One region of the Proteiniborus sp. DW1 genome, then DNA from elsewhere that is predicted to be linked to it. Evidence: riboswitches for the same ligand, from Rfam matches in the RefSeq annotation. Region 1 holds a riboswitch; the other holds the start of a gene.
The links. Region 1 has a riboswitch for cyclic di-AMP ahead of DW1_RS07325 (cell wall hydrolase). Riboswitches for the same ligand answer to the same signal wherever they lie in the genome.
Positions count from the first base shown of each region.

Region 2: another riboswitch for cyclic di-AMP. It lies ahead of DW1_RS13505 (NAD/NADP-dependent octopine/nopaline dehydrogenase family protein); the one in region 1 lies ahead of DW1_RS07325 (cell wall hydrolase).

Region 1 covers NZ_FMDO01000030.1:67,858-76,017, forward strand. Annotated here, with positions in the region: gene DW1_RS07305 (fumarate hydratase) at 1-773, shown strand, start outside; gene DW1_RS07310 (Fe-S-containing hydro-lyase) at 800-1,336, shown strand; gene DW1_RS07315 (NAD(P)-dependent malic enzyme) at 1,352-2,527, shown strand; gene DW1_RS07320 (RidA family protein) at 2,700-3,080, shown strand; gene DW1_RS07325 (cell wall hydrolase) at 3,318-4,010, opposite strand; cyclic di-AMP (ydaO/yuaA leader) riboswitch at 4,017-4,149, opposite strand; gene DW1_RS07330 (M16 family metallopeptidase) at 4,540-5,784, shown strand; gene DW1_RS07335 (aspartate-semialdehyde dehydrogenase) at 5,901-6,893, opposite strand; gene DW1_RS15915 (hypothetical protein) at 7,060-7,185, opposite strand; gene DW1_RS07340 (xanthine phosphoribosyltransferase) at 7,375-7,944, shown strand; gene DW1_RS07345 (GTP diphosphokinase) at 8,128-8,160, shown strand, end outside.
Region 2 covers NZ_FMDO01000056.1:4,124-12,283, reverse strand. Annotated here, with positions in the region: gene DW1_RS13530 (magnetosome magnetite crystal formation protein family) at 129-482, shown strand; gene DW1_RS13525 (DUF6591 domain-containing protein) at 546-1,052, shown strand; gene DW1_RS13520 (helix-turn-helix domain-containing protein) at 1,135-1,992, shown strand; gene megL (methionine gamma-lyase) at 2,177-3,379, opposite strand; cyclic di-AMP (ydaO/yuaA leader) riboswitch at 3,644-3,769, shown strand; gene eam (glutamate 2,3-aminomutase) at 4,045-5,307, shown strand; cyclic di-AMP (ydaO/yuaA leader) riboswitch at 5,474-5,600, shown strand; gene DW1_RS13505 (NAD/NADP-dependent octopine/nopaline dehydrogenase family protein) at 5,700-6,818, shown strand; gene DW1_RS13500 (cobalamin-dependent protein) at 6,818-8,160, shown strand, end outside.

The DNA.
Region 1 (8,160 bases):
TAGAAGAAGACATAATGAATGCTTTTAAAGAGGCTAAAGAAAAAGAAAGCTCCACCGTTGGAAATATGATATTGGATATGTTAATTAAGAATGCAGAAGTAGCCAAGGAAGAGGCTATACCTTTATGTCAGGATACAGGAATGGTGGTAGCCTTTGTAGAGGTTGGACAAGAAGTTCATTTTGTAAATGGAAATGTAACTGATGCCATAAATAAAGGTGTAATTGATGGTTATAGAGATGGTTACTTAAGAAAATCAGTTGTAGATGATCCACTTCTTAGAAATAATACTAAAAATAATTCGCCAGCAGTTATTTACTACAATATAGTGCCAGGAGATAAAGTTAAAATAGAGCTTATGTTCAAGGGCTTTGGCAGTGAGAACATGAGTCAAGTTAAAATGCTCAAGCCTTCAGATGGAGAAGAAGGAGTATTTGATTTTGTAATAAAGGCAGTTAAAGATGCAGGACCAAATCCTTGTCCACCTATTATAGTAGGGGTAGGCATAGGAGGTACTATGGATAAGGCTGCTAATTTAGCAAAATATTCATTAATTAGGCCGATTGGATCTAGGAACAAGTTAGAACATCTTGCAAGACTAGAAGAAAGACTACTAGAGAAAATAAATACATTAGGAATAGGTCCGCAGGGTTTAGGAGGAGTTACTACTGCATTAGACGTGCATATTGAGTCCTATCCTACACATATTGCTGGGCTTCCAGTAGCAGTAAATATTAACTGCCATTCTTCTAGACATAGTACCATAGTTTTATAATTATATTTAGACTAGAGGTGAAAAAAATGACTATAAAATCGATAAACACTCCACTAACTAAGGATGTGTTAGGAGAACTTAGAGCTGGTGATGTAGTCTCTCTAACAGGTACAATTTATACAGGAAGGGACGCTGCTCATAAACGCTTAATGGAAACAATAAAAAACAAGGAAGAACTTCCATTTGATATAAAAGATGCAGTGATTTTTTATGTTGGCCCGACTCCTGCAAAGCCTGGAAAGGTTATAGGTGCTGCTGGTCCTACAACTAGCTATAGAATGGATAGTATGACTGTTCCCCTACTAGAACTAGGATTATCGGGCATGATTGGAAAGGGATTAAGAAGTGATGAAGTTATTGAAGGCATGAAAAAGTATGGAGCAGTATACTTTGCAGCAGTAGGTGGTGCAGGTGCTTTAATAGCAAGCTCTGTTAAGGAATCAGAAGTAGTAGCCTATGATGATTTAGGTACAGAGGCCATCAGAAAATTAAGAGTGGAAAATATGCCTTTAATAGTATGTATAGATACTTACGGAAACAATCTATATGAAAATAACAAATAGGAGAGGATAAGGTTCATGAAAGATTATAATGAATTGTCATTACAAATGCATAGAGAAAACAAAGGTAAAGTTAGTATTAAAAGTAAGGTTAAAGTTGAAAATAAAGATGATTTATCTATGGCATATACACCAGGGGTAGCTCAGCCATGTAAAGAAATAGCGAAGTGTAAAGACAAGGTATATGAATATACATTTAAAGGGAATTCAGTTGCTGTAGTAAGTGATGGTACAGCAGTGTTGGGATTAGGAGATATAGGACCATATGGTGCTATTCCAGTAATGGAAGGGAAGTCAATATTATTTAAAAATTATGCAGATGTAGATGCATTTCCTATATGTTTAAATACTACAGACATAGAAGAAATAATTAGAACAGTAAAACTATTAGAGCCTGTGTTTGGAGGTATAAATTTAGAAGACATAGCTGCACCAAAATGCTTTGAAATAGAAAGAAGATTAGATGAAGAGCTAGATATACCAGTTTTCCATGATGATCAGCATGGAACTGCTATAGTAGTATTAGCAGGACTTATAAATGGATTAAAATTAGCAGAAAAAAAATTTAAAGACTTAGAAGTTGTAATAAATGGAGCTGGGGCAGCAGGTGTTGCAATAGCAAAACTTCTACTAAGTGCTGGTGTAAAGGATGTAATCCTATGTGATACAAAAGGAGCCATATCTAAAGATAGGCAGGACTTAAATCCAATTAAAAAGGAAATGGCTGAAATAACAAACAGAAGTTCACAAAATGGTGAATTAAAGGATGTTATAGTTGGTAAGAATGTTTTTATTGGGGTGTCTTCAGCTAACTGCTTAACTAAAGACATGGTTAGAACAATGGGCGACAAACCAATGATTTTTGCTATGGCAAATCCGATACCAGAGATTATGCCAGATGATGCTAAGGAAGCAGGAGCCTTTATAGTAGGAACAGGAAGATCTGATTTTGCTAATCAAATAAATAATGTTCTAGCATTCCCAGGTATATTCAGAGGTGCTTTAGATGTAAGGGCTAGTAGAATAACTGAGAATATGAAAATTCAAGCAGCATATGGAATTGCAAATGTAGTTAAAGAAGATGAGCTAAGCGTAGATATGATAATACCAAGCCCATTTAATAAGGAAGTAGCTGTGGCAGTTGCAGAAGCAGTTAAGAAAGCAGCTATTGAAGATGGTGTAGCTAGAATATAGTTTTACAGAGAAAGCCTTGACTAGACTGAAAGCCTAATCAGGGCTTTTATGTTATAGTTCTCTATATAGAAGAGAATAAAATTGTTCATAAATGTAATTTTTGCTGAAAGAAATTATTATAAAATACATGCTAAGAGGCAGATACTATAAGTTAAAAGGGAGGAAGATTTTTATGTCACGGAAAGCATTTAATGCTAAGGATGCAGTAGCCGTTGGTCCATACTCACATGCAGTAGAATCAGGAGATACAGTTTATTTTTCAGGACAAACTCCTATAGACTCAAATACAGGCAAGCTCGTAGAAGGTAGTATTACGGAGCAAACTGAGCAGTGCTTTAAAAATCTGTTTAGCGTACTTGAAGCTGCAGGGCTTACCCCTGATGATGTGGTTAAGGTAAATGTATTTCTTACAAATATGGATAACTTTTCTGCAATGAACCAGGTATATGAAAGACAATTTTCAAGCCCATATCCTGCAAGAACTACAATAGGAGTTGCGTCGTTGCCATTAGGAGCACAGGTTGAAATAGAAATGATTGCTAGGAAAAAGTAGATATTTTTATACAGACAAAGCAGATATATTCATGGTGGTACTATACGAGAGAAGCAAGAGATAGAACTGTAGGCTGAAGAATTGACTATTTTATAGTGACTGAAAGATTAAAGGACAAACTGATAGATGCACAGGTCCATTATGATATTATGGACAGTGAACATTGTCAGGTAGTACTTGAAATTATGTAAATAAGTGACAGGAGAGTGTACTCTTGTCACTTATTTATTAATCTTACTATTTGTAAAACACGTGTCCACCGATACGTGTTACATATGTCTTGTTATTTATAATCCATTTACCTGCTGCTTTATCTGGATTGAAAAAGTAAGTTGAAGCTCCTACTGGCTTAACACCATTTAGAGCATCTTTTGCTACTTGTATACTTTCTTCCGATGGGCTATTGTAGATAGTTCCATCTTCTACTGGGCTAAATTGAGGAATACCTTTATAGTATTCGAATATTACGCCCTTTATCGTGTTAGGGAAATCACTTGAAGCCACTCTGTTTAGGACAACATTTCCTACAGCTACTTTCCCTCTATATGGCTCCCCACCAGCTTCTGCATGGATAATACGAGAAAGCCAATATAAGTCTGTGTTACTGCTACCAGAGTTTGTCCCACGTGAAGCTGAAGTTCTATACAATAATGATTGAGTTTGTCTACCTGCAATTCCATCAATGAGTATCTTGTTAGCTTTTTGAAACTCAATAACTGCTTTTTCAGTTCTGGGACCGAAGATACCATCAACATTTCCAGCCCAGAAGCCTTTATTATTTAAAGTCTGTTGTAATTTAGATACTTCTGGCCCCCTGCTCCTAAACTTTAAAACTGTATAATTTTCAGTAGCAAAGACACTTGTTATGTTCAGTAAGATTAATACTATTACTAAAATTAATACTACAATTCCTCTTTTACGTATTTTCATTGAAAACACTCCTTCCTATTTTGCTTCCGAAGTTAGCTGACGGGTTCGGGATAGAAGGCTCCCTACTATGAGACTCATAGATTAACCCCTTTAATGGTTCCTCCGTACCTAAATATATAGGATTCAGCAAGCATAGTGTTTTGGGCATAAAGTTATTATATAGGTCCAAAAAAGTTATGTCAACCTTTATTCAAGATTAGAACAAATTACATATTAGGCCATATTAAACCACTATTAATAGGAGTAAGCGTTAATATATAAATAGATTGACAATGTAATTGGATATATGATTACTTTAAGACAAGAAGTTTATATTAGTAGGTTATTTTAGCTGAATTTTCTATTTGAAAGGAAGAAAAGAATTGGATTAAATCGTATGAGTATTAGCATACAGTTTTTTAGTAATTTAAGTCTATTTTGACTATGAAATTGTATTAAAATCATTTATAATATCTTAGGTAATGAGTTTAAATATATAAACTTAGAACAGCAAAAAAATTTTCTTTTATTAGATTAGGAGTTTAAAAAAATGAATAAACAATTTTTTGATTGGAAGGATCAAATCCTAGATAATGGCTTAAGGGTAGTCTCTATAAAAAAAGATACAGAGCTTTGTTCTATTCACTTAGGAATTGATGTAGGTGCTGTTAATGAAGAGGAGAATGAAAAGGGACTTTGTCATTTTATTGAGCATATGCTTTTTAAAGGAACCAAAACAAGAACTAATATTGATATAGATCAAGATTTAGAAGATAGGGCAGGTTCATATAATGCTTATACAACATATACATCTACTGTTTTTTCAATAACTGCACTTCTTCAGGAGTTAGAAAAATCCTTGGAGATATTATCAGATATGGTAATAAACTCTACTTTTCCTTCCAAAGAAATAGAAAAAGAAAGAGGAGTTATCCTAGCAGAGTTTAGAAGTGGTTATGATGATGTAGAGCATTATAGTTATAGTAGGGTAAATAGTGTAGGTTTCGAGAAAAGCCCACTAAGATATGATATATTAGGTAAAGAAAGTATCATTAAAAATGTTACTAGAGAAAAAATAGTATCTTTTTATGAACAGTACTATATTCCCAATAATACTGTAATAAGCATAGTGTCTTCATTAGCTCATGAGGAAGTTATTGAAATGGTTAAGAAGTATTTTAGTTTATGGAAAAGGAAAGTACTAAAAAAGAAAAAGATATTAACTGAAAAGAACCGAAGTATAGAGGTTATCTCATATAAAAAAGAGATAGAGCAGAATACCATTGTGTACCTATACACCTTTTATGACCTAACTAGAGATGAAGAACTTGCACTAGAGATTCTTAACCATAAGCTTGGTAAAAGCGCAAACTCCATTCTTTTTAGGGCTTTAAGAGAAGATAAAGGAATATCTTATGATGTTTATTCAGAAATAGATGTAACTGATTATATAAAAACCTTATATATTTATTGTTCTGCATCTGAGGATGATATTTTGGAGGCTAAAGAAACGATAGATAATTGTATTAAAAACATTGTAAACAAGCATATAGTCATAGATGAGAGAAACATAAGTCTAATGAAAAAAGCTATGAAAACTGGAATAGCATCAATTCTTGAGGACTCAGAAGGTTTGTGCAACTATGTACTCCACCAGATGCTAATGAATAGAAGGATAGATGGCTTTTCAGAGGATTTAGAGGCCTTAAATAATATAAAAGCAGAAGATGTATATAAAGTAGCTGGAAAAGTTTTAAATGGAGCTACTATTCACATGCTACTCAATAAAAGATAATGAAAATCCTAGGCTTTAACTACAATCAGATTATATAAAAATAGGTATATACTGTTAAATCTATAGTTCCATATGTGTGTTAGAATATATAAGGCTGGCATAGCCAGCCCAAATATTTATAGTTTTTTTGTAATTAATTCAGCTATCTGAACTGCATTTGTAGCAGCACCTTTTCTGATGTTGTCAGCAACTACCCAAAGATTCAATCCATTTTCAACACTAAAATCTCTCCTAATTCTACCAACATATACTTGATCTGTTCCATCTGCGGTTAAGGGCATTGGATAAATGTTATTTTTAACATCATCCTGGACTATAATTCCTTTGCTCTCATTTAGGATTTTAAATATATCATCTATTTCAAAGCTTCTTTCAAATTCAATATTTACAGAAGCACTATGGCAATTTTTTACTGGGACTCTAACAGTTGTGGTAGTTATTTTTAAAGTATAATCATTCAATATTTTTTTAGTTTCTTCAATCATCTTCCTTTCTTCCTTAGTATAGCCATTTTCCATGAAGATATCTATGTGAGGTAAGCAATTGTATGCAATAGGGTGAGGATACTTAGTATGTTCTAATCCCTTCATTCCATTTTCTAAATCATTAATACCTCCAACACCTGAACCAGATACTGCTTGATAAGTTGAACATACTACTCTCTTTATCTTATATGTGTCGTGAAGTGGTTTCAAAGGAACCACTACTTGAATTGTGGAACAATTAGGATTTGAAATAATTCCATTATGCCATGTTATATCTTGCGGGTTTACCTCAGGTATTATAAGAGGAACGTCCTTATCCATTCTCCATGCACTACTGTTATCTATTACAATAACTCCTTTTTCTTTTGCAATAGGAGCATATTTTTTGCTTATTTCACCACCAGCAGAGAAAAGTGCAATATCTATATCCCTATTAAATGAACTATTCTTTAATTCTTCTACAATATATTCTTTATTTTCATATTTTAATTTTTTGTTTCTAGATTTAGCAGAAGCATAAAGGTATAAATTATTTATTGGAAATTTTCTTTCTTCAAGTATTTTTAGAAATGCTCTACCCACCATACCAGTAGCACCTACAATAGCTACATTAAACTTTTTCAAGTATGAACCACCTCCAAAATAATTAGCATTATAATATAACGCTTATAAATCTAATTACACTTACTGTTCATGACTAATATATTGTATGTTTTTAGATTATAAAAGTTTTTTTAAAAATTAAATTAAAGAAAGGACTTATATAGTCCTATCATTTGCTTAATAAAGATTAATACTTTCCGAATCCGCCTCCGAATAAAAAGAATATTACTAATATTATTAGTATAATGAATATTAGACTATCCTCAGATTCACCACCTAATAATCCGCCAAATAGACCTTTGTTTTCTGTCATGCACCAAACCTCCTAATATAAAATTATATATGTTATATTATGCTGAAGTCTTTTTTTGGTGCAAATAATATTTTTAAAACACTTTTATATAAATGCCATTTATGTTATTATTTTAATAATAACCTTAAGGTACTAAGCATATCAATAAAGCTTAATTTTATATGAACTTATAGTAAGGGAGGAAAAGAGATGGAACAGCTAAAGAAAAAGATATTAGAAGAAGGTAGTGTAGAAGAAGGGAATATTTTAAAGGTTGACAGTTTTCTAAATCATCAATTAGACATTAAGTTTCTAAATGAGGTAGGAAAAGAATTTAAAAGACTTTTTGATGATAGAAAGATAACAAAAATACTAACACTTGAAACATCAGGCATAGCTATAGCAAGTATTACTGCCCAGTATTTCAATGTTCCAGTAGTGTTTGCTAAGAAGATTGCAACAAAGAATCTTGATAAGGAAACTTATGAAAGTGATGTTTACTCATATACCAAGGGGAGAACCTATAAGATTAAGGTATCAAAAAAATATATTAAACCAGATGATCATATTCTTATTATTGATGATTTTTTAGCAAATGCACAGGCTGCATTAGGTCTTATGGATATTATTAATAAAGGTGGGGCTACTCTAGAGGGAATTGGTATAGTAATAGAAAAGGGCTTCCAAGATGGAGGAAAGCTCCTAAGAGAACAGGGTGTTAATCTAAAATCACTAGTAATTATAGATTCATTTGATGGAGATAAAGTAAAGTTTAGATAGAAAAAACCAGAGATTTTCTGGTTTTTTCTATTTCAATCAATTATTATACTATTATGAGTCTAGTTGATTTATTTATCTCAAAAGTAGTATAATATTTTTAGGTCTATGTAATAAATATTTAGTATTTGCTGGTTAGAATATGCTTTATATATTGCAAATAATAAGGCAGAAGGCAGGGGATATATTATGATGTTTTATTGGGAAAGACTTTTGATA
Region 2 (8,160 bases), on a different contig from region 1:
TAAAAATCACTCAAGAGATGATGCGGTTTCTAGCCTAAAATCACCCCTAGAGTGATTACTTTTTTAGTGGAAAATATGTAAACTAAGAGTGAAAATATAATAAACTGAAAAAATGAGGAGGTATTAAAATGACAGAACAAAATAATTACAATCAAACCAAGGATACAGTTCCAGTCTTTGAACAAGAGGATATTGAAAAAAACAAGGTAATGGCAGGACTTGCTTATATTATCTTCTTCTTACCTTTATTAGCTTGCCCAGATTCTAAGTTTGCAAAATATCATGCTAATCAAGGGTTAATATTATTGATTGTAAGTTTTGCAGGTAGCATTATTTTAAGTTTAATACCAATTATTGGGTGGTTGTTATTGCCCATTTTTACTGTAGTAGTATTCATATTTGCTATTATAGGTCTTGTTAATGGGCTTGGTGGAAAGGTAAAGGAACTTCCTATTATAGGTAAATATAAGATATTGAAGTAATAAATCCTGTATAATTTCAGATTTGTATAGCTTATAAATATAACTGAGAAAGGAAGGGAAGAAATGGTTAAGAGAATCCTAGCAATAATACTTGTACTTGTTATCCTATTTACTCTAGGAGCCTGTGGCATTAGAAAAAAAGTAGATGAAAAGATATCGGAAAAAATAACAGAAGGAGTAGTAAGTAAAATTACAGGTGGCAAGGCTGATATAGATTTTGATAAAGGAGGACTAACAATAAAAGAAGATGGGCAAGAAGTTACTTTTGGTGGTTCTGAATGGCCAGAAGGGAAAGCTGCTAATCTTTTACCAAAGCTTAAAAAGGGCAATATAACATCGGTAATTAGTTCTAACAACCTATCTATGATTAGCATAGAAGGAATAGATGAAAAGGTCTTTAAAGAGTATATAGAAGAGCTAAAGGATAAAGGTTTTGAGAATGACATCTCTGAGTTTTCTGACAACTCAACCAAAAGCTACTATGCAACACTAGATGAAAATGCTTATGTGCAAGTAATATACAGTGTGGAAGATAAAAGTATTAATATAAGTGTTCAGGTTAATGAATAGAGGTTATGAACGGTAAAAGCAATGTTTAAATGCGATCTCTACTGTTGATAGAATTTAATAATTATTTACTGGAGGAGTTACTATGTTAAAGTTAGACGATATATTATTTAAGAAGTTACCTGATGAATATACTTCAGACTTAAAAATATACGCAAGCAATAATATATCCATTGCTAAACCAGATAAATTTATTACAAACGTAGAATCCTGCTTCAATAATTATCATATTTCAATCCCAACAGTTACTCCTCCTCCGACAAAAATAGGAAATAGGGTTTATGAATTTAAGGCGAACAGGGCTATGGTACTGAATCCTGGTCAGCCAATTTTAGTCACTGAGGATGTCCCCACAAAAGAATATATAGCAATAGTTGTTAATAAAAAATTCATGCAGGAAATTGCATACAATGCCTGTGGTAAGACAGATGTGCAATTTATCTTAGATAATTATGTAGTAAGTAGAAGACTTATGAATTCTATAGAAGAGTTTATATATGAGGCAACTAACAAATTATCTAATTTTACATTGATGTTAGATAGCCTTAGTATTCAGATTGCGGTACAGTTACTTAGGGAAATAGATAGTAACATAACAAGTAAAATCAGCAAGAAAGTTTATTCAGATAAGCCTCATATAAACAAAGCTATAGAATTTATCGAGGAATATTACAACAGCAATATTAGTATTGAGGACTTGTGTAAAGTATGTAATCTAAGTCCGTATCACTTTATTAGAATATTTAAGCAGGAAACTGGAAAAACTCCACATGAATATATACTAGATAAGAAGATTGAAGAAGCTATAAAGTTAATTGAGGGTAAGCAGTATTCATTAAATGAAATAGCCCAATTATGTGGCTTTATCAGTCAAAGTCATTTTAGCACGGTGTTTAGAAAAAGAATTGGTATAAGTCCCTCACTCTATAGAAAACAGCTATGACAAAAATCTAAATAGATTTTAATATAAGGGGCAATTGCATTATATACAATATATAGTTTTATATAAAAAATCAAGAGATTCTTCGGACTTGCGTTTTCAGAATGACGTGCTTTGCAAGCTGTCACACTAGACGTAAGGGAAGAATCTCTTTTTATTTAGTTAAGCAACATCCTCTATCATAAATTTATAATATCATATCTAAAGCATTTTTTAAGTCATTTATTATATCACTGCAAGTTTCAAGACCTACGGATAATCTAACCAGGCCTTCACTAATACCAGCAGCTGCTCTTTCTTCAGGCGTATAAGGAGAGTGAGTCATAGAAGCAGGATGTTGTATTAGTGTTTCTGTATCTCCTAAGCTTACAGCTGTTTTGCAAAGGTGAGTATTATTGATAACTTTTTTACCTTCTTCTATCCCACCATTTAACTCAAAGGCAATAATTGCTCCTGGTAATTTCATTTGTTTTTTAGCTAATTCATATTGTTCAAAGCTTTCTAGTCCTGGATAGTAAACTTTCTTAACTGCTGGATGACTTTCAAGGAATTTAGCAATTTCCATAGCGTTTTGGCAGTGTTTTTCCATTCTTATCTCAAGAGTCTTCATGCCTCTCATAATTAAGAATGCATCAAAGGGGCTTAAGCATGAGCCAGTCATATCTTTTATCCCAAAGAGACGTACTTCATTTATAAATTCTTGCTTTCCTGCTACGAAACCTGCTATTACATCTCCATGACCATTTAGATATTTTGTAGCAGAGTGAAGAACAACGTCAGCTCCAAGCTCTATAGGTCTTTGGATATAAGGTGTGGCAAAGGTGTTGTCTACTATTACTATACAGTCTTCTTTTTCATGGGCTATATCAGATATTGCTTTAATGTCTGTAATAAGCAGTGTTGGATTTGCAGGTGTTTCTAAATATACTACTCTTGTATTTTCCTTCATAGCTTTTCGCACATTTTCAGGATCACTAGTATCTACAAAAGAAACCTCCACACCAAATCTAGTAAGCCCATGATTTATATAGGCAAAAGTACATCCATATAGAGTTTCAGCAGCTACTATATGGTCCCCAGCTTTTAATGTTGTCCATAAAGTTGAAGATACTGCTCCCATACCAGAGCCAGTGGATACGCAAGCTTCTGCACCTTCTAATATAGCAACCTTTTCTTCAACTTGAGAGTTTGTAGGATTACCTAACCTAGTATAGATGTAGCCCTCTTCCTCTAAAGCAAATCTTCTTCCCCCTTGTTCGGCAGTATCAAATACAAAGGTTGAGGTTTGATAAATAGGAGTTACTAGTGCACCAGTAGCAGCATCAGTTTTATGACCTCCATGTATAGCTTTGGTTCCAAACCCCATAGACTCCAATTTTTTTCTTTCCATAATATATGCCCCCCTAAATATAGTTATGTATTGCTATTATAGGAACTAATAAAATCTAAAATAGGAACAACAAAAAAGAGATTAAGTCACTACTATTTTGTATTAAAGCTACATTGATAATATTCAATTTGTCTAGTAAAAACCCTTTAAAGATTAAGAAAAATTTAAAATTACTGGGAGAAGTACCAAGTAAGAGTTAGAAAATAAATTTGCATTTTTCAATGTCTTGTGGTATAATTATAGACAAATTTTATTATGATAATATAAAAAATAATGCTGAATTCTCTTAAGAAGCGGGGGAACCAATTTCTGGGGTGAATCCTATTTAGGAGGGGCTACCCTTTAGTCCTAATCCGGCAGCTAACCTCGTAAGCGTAGAAAGGGGCAGTAATTTTACTTGTATAGAAACCATGAAGCCTCGTGGTTTTTTTATTGAAAAAAGCAGTTTACATAATATAGCAACATAGATTTTGATAACATTTCTAAAGTCCAATCTATGCATATCATGAAAGTTGTTATCGATTCAACTATTTTATATCCTTACTCTTATCCTAACTTTTCAATTATTAATGAGGATGTGTTGATTTATATACCTAGGATTCATTTCCTATTTTTTGTTATGTTACAAGATAATAAAGATATTAAAAGTGAAAGGAGCGTATTTGATGAAAGAAACTTTGAACAGGAAAAAACAAATTTCATTAAAAAGAGCAGAGGAGTTAAAATCTAAAATTCAGGATTATTTAGATATTAAGGATAGTATTCCAGTTGGCTTAAACTTATCAGAAGAATATAAGGAGGCAAAGCTCAAGATATTAGGATTACTAAATGGAACTGATGAGGACTGGAATGACTATAGGTGGCAACTTACCAATAGAATAAGTGATGTAGATACATTAAGTAAAATTATAAACCTAAGCGAAAAGGAAAAATCCAATATTAGAAAAATTGGGGAAAAATATAGGTGGGCTATATCACCATATTATGCAAGTTTGATAGACAAGGATGATAAGTATGATCCCATAAGACTACTTTGTATTCCTTCAATTATGGAAGTGATGGAGAGTTCAGGAGATGCTGACCCCATGGCGGAAGAATACACTAACCCAGCAGGATGTTTAACTAGAAGATATCCAGATAGGCTAATATTAAATGTAACAAATGAATGTGCAATGTATTGTAGACATTGTCAAAGAAGAAGAAATATTGGACAAAAAGATGAACATTCATCCACTGAGATGATTGAGGAATCTATTAAATATATAAGAGACAATAAAGAAATTCGAGATGTGCTTATTACTGGAGGAGACCCGCTTACATTACCGGATAATAGGTTAGATTGGATACTAAAGGAAATCAGTTCCATACCTCATGTTGACTATATCAGGATTGGCTCTAGAGTTCCTGTTACTATGCCTCAGAGAATTACAGATGACTTGGTAAATATAATTAAAAAATATCATCCAGTATATATAAATACTCACTTTAATCATCCTAAAGAAATAACTGAGGAATCAAAGGCGGCATGTGAAAAGCTAGCCAATGCTGGAATTCCACTTGGAAACCAGGCAGTATTGCTAAATGGAATAAATAACGACAAGTTTGTTATGAGAAGGTTGAATCAGGAATTACTTAAAATCAGGGTAAAGCCTTATTATATTTTCCATGCTAAGCATGTTATAGGAACTTCGCATTTTAATACTTCTGTAGATGATGGATTAGAGATAATGGAGTATTTAAGAGGATATACTTCAGGTATGGCTATACCAACATATATAGTAAATGCACCAAAAGGAAAAGGAAAAACACCTTTATTGCCACAGTATCTAGTTTCCAGAGGAAAAGACTATATCATGTTTAGAACTTGGGAAGGTAAAGTGGTAAGATATGAGAATTATCCGACTCAAAATATAAGGGATTTTATTTAAAAGTATAAAGGTTAGCGAAAATACTTAGTTTCCTATTTATCTAATTAAAAAATAGTATTAATTTTTTGGACATGAAAATAATATAATTTATAAATAGATAAAAATATTTCTATTGTAAAGGATGGAAGTATATGTTATAATTTTCATAATAATTATGACTAAAATAAATATAGAATCGCTGAATTCTCTTAAGAAGCGGGGGAACCAATTTTTAGGGGTGAATCCTATTTAGGAGGGGCTACCCTTTAGCCCTAACCCGACAGCTAACCTCGTAAGCGTATAAGGGGGCAGTATAGTATACTGATGTAAAAACTATGGAACCCCATGGTTTTTTTTGACCCCAAAATTTTAGTTAACATAATTCGGAAATTTGATTTTGGGAGGATGGGTATATGGATAGGAGTCTTAGGTATTGTATTATTGGGGCAGGCAATGGAGGAATTGCAATGGCAGGCTACCTTGCGATGATTGGATATAAGGTAAACCTGTATAATAGAACATTAGAAAAGATATTCCCTTTAATGAAGGAACAAACCATTTACCTTACAGGCGAAGAAAATGGATACGGAGTACTAAATAAAGTTACAAACAACATTGAAGAGGCGGTTAAAGATGTTGACATAATAATGGTAACCATACCGGCTATGGGACATTATGATATAGCTAAGGAAATGGCTCCTTATTTAAAAGATGGGCAGATAATAGTATTAAATCCTGGACGGACTGGAGGGGCTCTAGAGGTATATGAAACTCTATTAAGAGAAAGAAAGAAGAACAATATTATAGTAGCAGAAGCTCAAACTTTCATTTATGCTTGTAGAGCTACTAAATATAATCATGCACATATTTTTAAATCTAAAAAGGAAGTAACCTTAGCAGCTATACCAGCTATAAAAACTAATTATGTTTTAGAACTTATCAATGAAGCATACCCGCAGTTCATTCCAGCCAAGGATGTTTTAGAAACTAGTATCAACAACTATGGAGCAATATTTCATCCAGCACCAACACTTTTAAATAGTGGACATATTGAAAGAGGGGCACCTTTTGAATACTATACTGAGGGGATAACACCATCAATAGGTAATTTTCTTGAGAAAATAGATAGAGAGAGAATGGAGTTAGGAAGAATGCTTCAGGTAGAGACATTGTCTGCTACTGAATGGTTAAGGGAGACATATGGAGCAAAGGGTGACAGTATTTTTGAGGCAGTTCAGAGCAACCCTGCATATAAAGGATTGCAAGCACCTCAGGGTTTACATATTAGATATATTTATGAAGATGTTCCCTACAGTCTTGTGCCATTAGAGTCTATTGCCCATAGCTTAGGCATGAAAACTCCGGCCATATCTTCTATAATCAACGTGGCTCAATTAATGACAAATATTGATTTTAGATTAGAAGGTAGAACAGCAGATAGGCTTGGCTTAGAAGGTCTAACTATTGCTGAAATGCATATGCTAGCGAGAAGAGGAACAATAGTTAAGAGAAGGTTGGAAGAGGTGGTTTAATGAAGAAAATTATAGGATTAACACTTGGAAATTGTGTTCATGTAGCAGGGACAATGAATTTTTTAAGTTTAGCAGAAAAGGAAAACTATAAAACAGAATTTGTAGGTATAGGAATAAGCGTTGAAGAGATTATTAAGATTATTGAAGAAAAGAAGCCTGACATTGTAGGACTATCATATAGGCTTTCACCAGAACCGCTTCATAAGATACTTGAAGAGTTGAAGAAAAATATCGAAGAAAAAAAGGAGCTTAAGGCCATAACTTGGCTATTTGGAGGCACGGAGCCAACAGCCTTAGTGGCAGAGAAATATAATATATTTCATAAGATATTTTATGGTACTGAGGATATTGATGAGGTAATAGCTTATATTAAAGGTCAAGAAAATCAAGAAGAAGAAGTGTATCCTAAAAATCTCATAGATAGAATAAAGGCTAAGTATCCATATCCTGTACTGAGACATCATTTAGGACTTACTTCTATAGAGAAGACTATAGAAGCCATAGAAAAGATTGCTGAAGCTAGGGTGCTAGATATAATATCCATTGCCCCAGATCAAAATGCACAAGAGTTTTTCTTTGATCAGGAAAATATGGATGAGAACTTAAGAGGAGCTGGGGGAGTGCCTGTAAGAACTTGTGAGGATTTGAGGAAGTTATATTCTGCAGCTCAAAGAGGGAATTATCCCCTATTAAGGTCTTATAGTGGAACTAAGAACATAATTAAATTTGCAGAGGTTTTAAAGGATACCATAAACAATGCTTGGTGTGCAGTGCCTCTTTTCTGGTACTCAGAGCTAGATAAAAGGGGGCCAAGAACCCTAAGAGATGCCATAATAGAAAATCAACAGGTAATGGCTTGGCATGGAGAAAGAAACATACCAGTAGAAGTAAATGATCCTCATCATTGGAGTCTAAGAGATGCCCATGATGCTATAGGAGTTGCTGCTGCATATTTAGCTGCATATAATGCGAAAAAAATGGGGGTAAGGGATTACATAGCACAATTTATGTTTAATGTGCCAGCTCATATTTCGGCTGAGAACGACTTAGGTAAAATGTTAGCTAAGATAGAGCTAATAGAAAGCTTAATTGATGAGAATTTTAGAGTATATCGTCAAGCTAGAGCAGGCTTAGCCAGCTTCCCAGCAGATTTAAGTCAAGCAAAGGGGCAATTGGCTGCATCTGCATATTTAGCTATGGCTATAAAGCCTCATATATATCATGTAGTGGGCTTCTGTGAAGCACATCATGCAGCAGAGGCAGAGGATGTTATAGAATCCTGTAAAATAGTCAGAGGAATAATCAAAAACGAGTTTTTAGGTTCTATAAACTTAACTAAGGA